2 regions of the Nonomuraea polychroma genome follow, and region 1 is predicted to be linked to the other one. Evidence: riboswitches for the same ligand, from Rfam matches in the RefSeq annotation. Region 1 holds a riboswitch; the other holds the start of a gene.
What was found. A riboswitch is a leader RNA that binds a small molecule or an ion and turns the genes downstream of it on or off. The one in region 1 is predicted to bind cyclic di-AMP.
Positions count from the first base shown of each region.

Region 2: linked by a shared signal. The riboswitch ahead of EDD27_RS33160 (hypothetical protein) and the one ahead of EDD27_RS30785 (coiled-coil domain-containing protein) in region 1 are both predicted to bind cyclic di-AMP.

Region 1 is NZ_SAUN01000001.1:6,748,358-6,751,663, forward strand. It holds gene EDD27_RS30780 (hypothetical protein) at 70-258, opposite strand; gene EDD27_RS30785 (coiled-coil domain-containing protein) at 363-1,325, opposite strand; cyclic di-AMP (ydaO/yuaA leader) riboswitch at 1,331-1,467, opposite strand; gene galT (galactose-1-phosphate uridylyltransferase) at 1,536-2,609, opposite strand; gene EDD27_RS30795 (DeoR/GlpR family DNA-binding transcription regulator) at 2,606-3,306, opposite strand, start outside.
Region 2 is NZ_SAUN01000001.1:7,280,852-7,284,157, forward strand. It holds gene EDD27_RS33150 (winged helix-turn-helix transcriptional regulator) at 1-253, shown strand, start outside; gene EDD27_RS33155 (alpha/beta fold hydrolase) at 291-1,130, opposite strand; gene EDD27_RS33160 (hypothetical protein) at 1,203-1,994, opposite strand; cyclic di-AMP (ydaO/yuaA leader) riboswitch at 2,175-2,311, opposite strand; gene EDD27_RS33165 (DUF5302 domain-containing protein) at 2,439-2,639, opposite strand; gene EDD27_RS33170 (rod shape-determining protein) at 2,824-3,306, shown strand, end outside.

The sequences.
Region 1 (3,306 bases):
CACACGGATTCGTCTACTTCTCCCGCGCGGCCTCCCACTCGCCGGGGAGCCTGCCATGGTCGCGGTCTGTCAGGCCGCCTTGGACGTTGGGGCCTTCCAGGTGTTGCAGGCGCTCGGGCCGCCTGCCTTGTAGCCCTGGTTGAACCAGTAGAGCTCGTTGCCCTTCAGCTTCCAGCCCTTGGCCGGGCGGCCGAGCGCCTTGGCGGCGGCGCCTGTCAGGCAGGCCTGCTGATAGGCGTACCGTCTTTCCTGCTCCACGAGCACCAGTCGTCGGCGAGGCAGCCGACGAGGGCCCTGATGTACGTCTCCGTGGCCGCCTTCGTGGTGCCCTGCATACTAGCGGGCCTCCGCGCCGCACCTTTTCATTGCATTGAGATGTGCACGTGGTCGAAGTGGTTCTCGGTGATGCTGCCCCGGTTCCCCATCGTGCTCCAGCCCGAGCCGTGGTTGATGCGCTGCTTCCAGATCACGTACTTGATGCCGAGCTTGTCAATGTTCTTGATCGCCCACTCCGCGATCCGGTCGCCGAGTGCGAGATTGGCGGCCGTCGGCATCGCGCCGCCGGTGCTCATCATGAAGTCGCAGGCGCGCCCGAGCGGGTGCTCGCCGCCGGAGCCCGAGCGGAAGCAGCCCACCGCGTACGGCAGCGAGAAGTTCTTCTGCACCTGCTCGCGCATGAGCCGGGTGCGGGGAGTGATGTTGTCGGAGCCGGAGGGCAGTTCGGGGGCCCAGCTGCCGTCGGAGTTGCGGCCGGTGCCGTACGGCACGAGGTCCGCGAGCTTCTTCTTGATGTCGTCGATGACGTCCTCGGCCTCATCGCGCTGCTTGTCGACCTCGGCCGTGTCCCGGCGGATGCCGGCCGCCAGCTCGGCGGCCTCCTCGGCGGCCTTCTGCTTGTCGTCGCGGGCCTTGGCCACGCCCTGAACGAACGCCTGCTGCTCGGTGGTCAGCTGGTTGAGCACGGCCGCGCTGCCGCCGTTCTCCGGCGGCATGAAGCTCGGCACTGGCGGATTGCCGTTCTGGTAGCGCAGCCGGGCGATCTCGGCCACCCGTTGCTGGGCCGCGGCCAGCGTCTGCTCCGCGGTGGCCAGTCGCTCGTCGGCCTTCTTGGCGGCCTCCTGGGCCTTGGCGAGCTCGACGCGCTTGAGGTTGTACTGCTCGATGAGCTTGTCGACCTTGCTGGTGAGCTTCTTGAGCTGGGTGCGGAGCTCGGACTCCGAGGGTTTGGGCGCTGACGCCGCCGCGGTCGCCTGTGTCGCCGGGAAAAGAGCGACGGCGGCGGTGATGAGGCCGATGGCAAGACTCGCGGGGGACGAAGCCGCCACGTAGATGTTCCTCTCCCTCTGCCGACCGGGTTAGCTGACGGGTTCGGGAATGGGAGGTCCCTACCACCGAAGTGGATTCACCCCAATTGCGATGGGTCCCCGGCTCCCGGGCAACACGCCCGGGATTAGGCGGGCACCGGCCGTTACGGTCGGTGCTTATCGGGATATTAGTGGTAGATCACGAGTCATGCGACCTTAAGGAGAAATCTATTAGTGATCTATTTGTGATCGAAGCATGTGCGCGGCCTCCTCCGGCAGCACGTCGTTGACGAAGGCCCCCATCGCCGACTCCGACCCCGCCAGGTACTTCAGCTTCTCCGGCGCCCGCCTGATGCTGAACAGCTCCAGGTGCAGGTACGCCAGGTCGCGGCCCTCCCGCACCGGCGCCTGGTGCCAGGCCGCGATGTACGGCATCACGACCCCGAACAACCCGTCGAACGCCTTCAGCACCGACGTGTAGAGCGGCGCGAACGCGGCCCGCTCCGACTCCGTCAGCGCCGCCAGGTCGGGCACCTGCCGATGCGGATAGATGTGCACCTCGAACGGCCAGCGCGCGGCGGCCGGCACGAACGCCGTCCACGACTCGTTGGCGGCCACCACCCGCGTGCCGGCGGCGCGCTCGGCGGCCAGCACGTCGGCGAACAGGTTCCCCTTGTAGCGGGAGGCGGCGCCCAGCTGCAGCTTGGTGCGCGGGGTGACGTACGGGTAGGCGTAGATCTGGCCGTGCGGGTGAGCGAGCGTGATGCCGATCTCCGAGCCTCGGTTTTCGAAGCAGAACACCTGCTCCACGCCCTCGATGGCGGACAGCTCGGCCGTGCGGTCGGCCCACGCCTCCATGACCAGCTCGACCTGGGCGTCGGACAGCTGGGAGAAGGACGAGGAATGCTCAGAGGTGAAGCAGACCACCTCGCACCGCCCCACCGCCGGACGGACCTCGCTCAGTCCACCTACATCCTCATAGGTCCCGAAATTTCCGGAAAAAGAGGGGAAGCGGTTCTCGAACACCACCACGTCGTAGTCGTACGCCGGGATCTCCGTCGACCGCGTCTCGGACGACGGGCACAGCGGGCACTCGGCCGCCGTCCCCTTCGGCTGGAACGTCCGCGTCTGTCGGTGGCCCGCGATCGCGATCCACTCCTCGGTCAGCGGGTCGTAGCGCAGCTCGGAGGCCAACGGCCGGGGGTCGAGCGTACGGCGGTCGATCGCACTCCGTTCGGCGTCGTCCCGCCGGTCGAAGTAGATCAGCTCCCGGCCGTCGGCCAAGTGGGTGATGGTGCGCTTCAAAGCGAGGCCTCCGCGATGATCAGTTCTCCGGCCCTGTCGGCCAGCTCCGTACGTGCTTGCTCGGTCAACCCCGCGTCGCTGATGACCACGTCGGCCTCCGTCAGCTCGGCGATGGTGCTGATGCCCACCGTGTTCCACTTGGTGTGGTCGGCGGGGACGACCAGGCGGGTCGCGGCCGCCACCAGTTCCCTGTCGGTCTCCGACTCGAGCAGGTTGGGCGTGGTGAACCCGGCCCGCACGCTCATCCCGTGCACGCCGAGGAACAGCGTGTCCACGTGCAGGCGGCGGATGGCGGCCACGGCCACCGGGCCCACCAAGGCGTCCGATGGCGTTCGTACGCCGCCGGTCAGCACCACCGTGCGGTCGGAGCGCGGGTTGCGGTGGAAGACGTCGGCAACGGGGATGGAGTTGGTGATCACGGTGAGCTCAGGCACGCCGATGAGGTGGTGCGCCAGCGCCCACGTCGTGGTGCCGGCAGAAAGCGCCACGGCGGTGCCGGGGCGCACCAATTGCGCCGCGCGGCGCGCGATGGCCTGCTTCTCCTGCTGCTGGCGGGCGGACTTGGCGGTGAAACCCGGCTCTTCGGTCGATCCCGGGCCGACGGCGGTCGCGCCGCCGTGCACCTTTTCCAGCAGGCCGCGCTCGGCCAGCACCTCGAGGTCGCGGCGGATGGTCATGTCGGAGACGCCGAGCTCGC
Region 2 (3,306 bases), 530 kb from region 1:
CGGCGGGCCGATGCGGTTCACGCAGTTGCGGGCCCGGATGGGTGGGGTCACGCCCAAGGTGCTGACGCAGACGTTGCGGGCCATGGAGCAGGACGGGCTGGTCACGCGGGAGGTGTTCGCCGAGGTGCCGCCGCGGGTGGAGTACACGCTGACGGATCTCGGGCGTTCGCTGCACGAACCGATCTCGGCGGTGGCCGCGTGGGCGGAGCGGAACGTGGCCGAGATTCTCCGGTACCGCGAGAAATCCGCCTGAGCGGCCCGCATCCGGGCACGGGCCGCTGCCGAGGCTTTCAGGCGCTCGTGAGCTTGGTGATCTCGGTGGCGATGTCGGGCCAGAGCGCACGCGGCAGGTCGTGGCCCATGCCGGGATAGGTGACCAGCCTGGCGCCGGGAACGGCCGCCGCCGTGGCCTGGCCTCCCGCCACGGGGACGAGCGGGTCCGCCTCCCCGTGCAGGACGAGCGTGGGCGCCTTCACCTGCGTGAGCGACTCCGTGCGGCTGCCCGAGGCCATGATGGCGGCCAGCTGCCTGGCCGTGCCCGCAGGGTCGAAGCACCGGTCGTAGGCCGTCCCGGCCAAGGTGGTGATCCACTCGCGGTCCAGCTCGTAGCCTGGCGAACCGATGACGGACCAGGTCCGCAGCGCCTGCTCCAGCACGCCGTCCCGATCGGCCGGCGGCGTGGCCATGAGCACCGCGAGCGCCTCCGCGGTCGGCGGGGCTACCTCGGTGCCCGGTGTCGACATGATCGAGGTCAGGGTGAGCACCCGTTCGGGATGCCGGATGGCCAGGGTCTGGGCGATCATCCCGCCCATCGACGCCCCGACCACGTGGGCGGCGGGCCAGGCAAGCGCGTCCATGAGGCAGGCGGCGTCGTCCGCCAGGTCGTCGAGCAGGTACGGCGCGGGCGCCCCCGCCTCGGGGACGCCCTTGTCGTGGAAGTGCGTGGACAGGCCCGCGTCGCGGTTGTCGAACCGCACGACGTGGTGGCCCTGCTCCGCCAGCAGCCGGCAGAACTCCTCGTTCCAGTGGATGAGCTGAGCACCGAGCCCCATGATGAGGAGCAGGGGTCGTCCTGCCGGCGAGCCGAAGGTCTCGTAGGCGATGTCAATGCCGTTGGCGGTTGCGCGCATGGTCACGGAGACCAGAATGACATTCTGGTCTCCGTACGTAAAGTCAGCGCTTGACGAGCCTGCGGCGCGTAGTCAGCTCTTGAGGAGCCTTCGGCCGAGCACCGCGCCACCGCCGGCCAGGGCCAGGATGCCCGTGGCGAGAACGGCGCCGCTCACCGGACTGGACGCCCCGACCTCGGCCTCGGTGTCCTCTGCGCTCGCGGGAGCGGAGACACGCTCAGGAGCGGCGACGGCCTTCCCGCCCGCCGGCTCCTCGGTGGGCTCAGCGGCCTTTCCGGCCGCCGGCTTCTCGGTGGGCTCCTCTTCGGCCACGACCTTGGGGGGCTCGGCCGGGTTGGTGTCCTTCCTGGCCCAGGCGCCGGTGGAGAAGGGGACCGGCTGGTTCTTCTTGCCGACACCGGGACCCCACTTGGTGATGACGTAGTCGATGTCGATGTGGCCCTGGCCGCCGACGCCGTCCACGTGGAGCGTGTCGGGGTTGAACGTGCCGCCGGTCAGCTCGGCGAAGGTCTTGGCGTCCAGGTCGAGCATGATGCCGCGGTTGGACGGCGTGCCCGGGCCGCGGTCGCCGACGAAGAAGGGCAGCTTCTTGCCCTTGTAGATGACGTATCCCTCGGTCAGCAGCGGCCAGCTCGGGCTGGCGGCGAGCCCCTTCTGCATGGGCTTGCCACTGGCCGGCATGCCGGTGTCACCGGCGCGGCCGGAGCCGTCGTCCCAGAAATAGGACGCTGTGGTCGAGCCCTTGAGCAGGACCTTCTGTTCGTTGTCGGAGTCGGCCTGGGCGGCTGTACAGGCGATGGTCAGCGTGGTGGCGGCGGAGGCGGCGAGCAGGGCGCAGGAACGCAGGCCAAAACGTGCAGACATAGAGCAGTGAGGTCCTTTGCGAGGGGTCAGGGACACGCGCTCCTGAAAAAGGGCGTAGCAAAGCAGAAAGCCGAGCGGGGGTTACTACGCGGAGCGCGGAAAGAGCCTGGGAAAAGGGCCGATCAGCCGGTGGCCGGCACGACGCTGTCTGGGGGTACGACGCGGTGATACATCAATGAGGTGTCCTCTCCATCACGCCTACCGGGTTAGCTGACGGGTTCGGGCTTGGAGGATGCCCTACCGGCCAGGTGGCCGGATTCACCCCTGAGGGATGGGTCCCCGGTTCCCGATCGCTCGGGATTCGGCTATGTAATGGCCCACACTGTAACCACGTATTCCGGACATACGCAAACGATTCATCATGAATCGGACAAAAGATCTACCTTCATATGAAGGCATAGAAAGAGGGGGCACGGCATGCCGTACCCCCTCGAAATTCGAGCCTCAGCCGCCGCTCTTGCGCCTGAACGATCTTTTACTCGCAGCCGGGCCGTGCGCCCCGTGGATCTTCGATGGGTCGCCACCCCTGCCACCCGCGCCCGACCCCGCGTGCTGGTTGCGCTTGCGCTCCAGCGCCTCACGGAACTTGCGCTTCATCTCGTCCTCGGAAGTTTCGCTGGTTTCCGGCTCCGGTGTATCCGCCATGAGGACCTCCATGGTGTTGGGGACAATCACAGCTTCGCACGGCCCCGCTTGTGGCGCGAAACCGGGGCGGTGCGGCACGCGGCCCGAGCTCAGATGCCTTGAGTAAAGACGAACCGTTCCTGGTATTGCGTTGGGGCGCACCTGGAAACAGAAGCCACATGACGGTCAACCCCCCGGAGCGGCGATGAGCGTCCTCGGCCACGACCTGGCGATGGATCTCGGGGCGGCGAGGACGCGGATCTACGTCAAGGGCAAGGGCATTGTCCTGGACGAGCCCTCGGCCGTCGCGCTCGACGCCGAGACGGGCAAGGTCCTCGGGTACGGCGCGGCAGCCGTGGGCGTGCCCGGCGAGACGTGCTGGCCGATCAGCGCCGGTCTGCCTGCCGACGGTGAGCTCACCCGGCGCCTGCTCCGGTATTTCATCCGCAGAGTGCACAGACATCCGTTCGCCCGGCCGCGCGTGGTCATGGCCGTGCCCGAGGACTCCACGCCGATCGACCGGGCGGCGCTGCGGGACCTGGCGTTCGAGGCGGAGGTGCGGGACATCCTGCTGATCCCGCACGCCCTGGCGGCGGCGCTCGGCGCGGGCGTGCCGGTCAAGGACTGCGCCGGGTGGATGGTCATCGACATCGGCCGCGACGCGGCCAGGATCGCGGTGCTCTCGTAC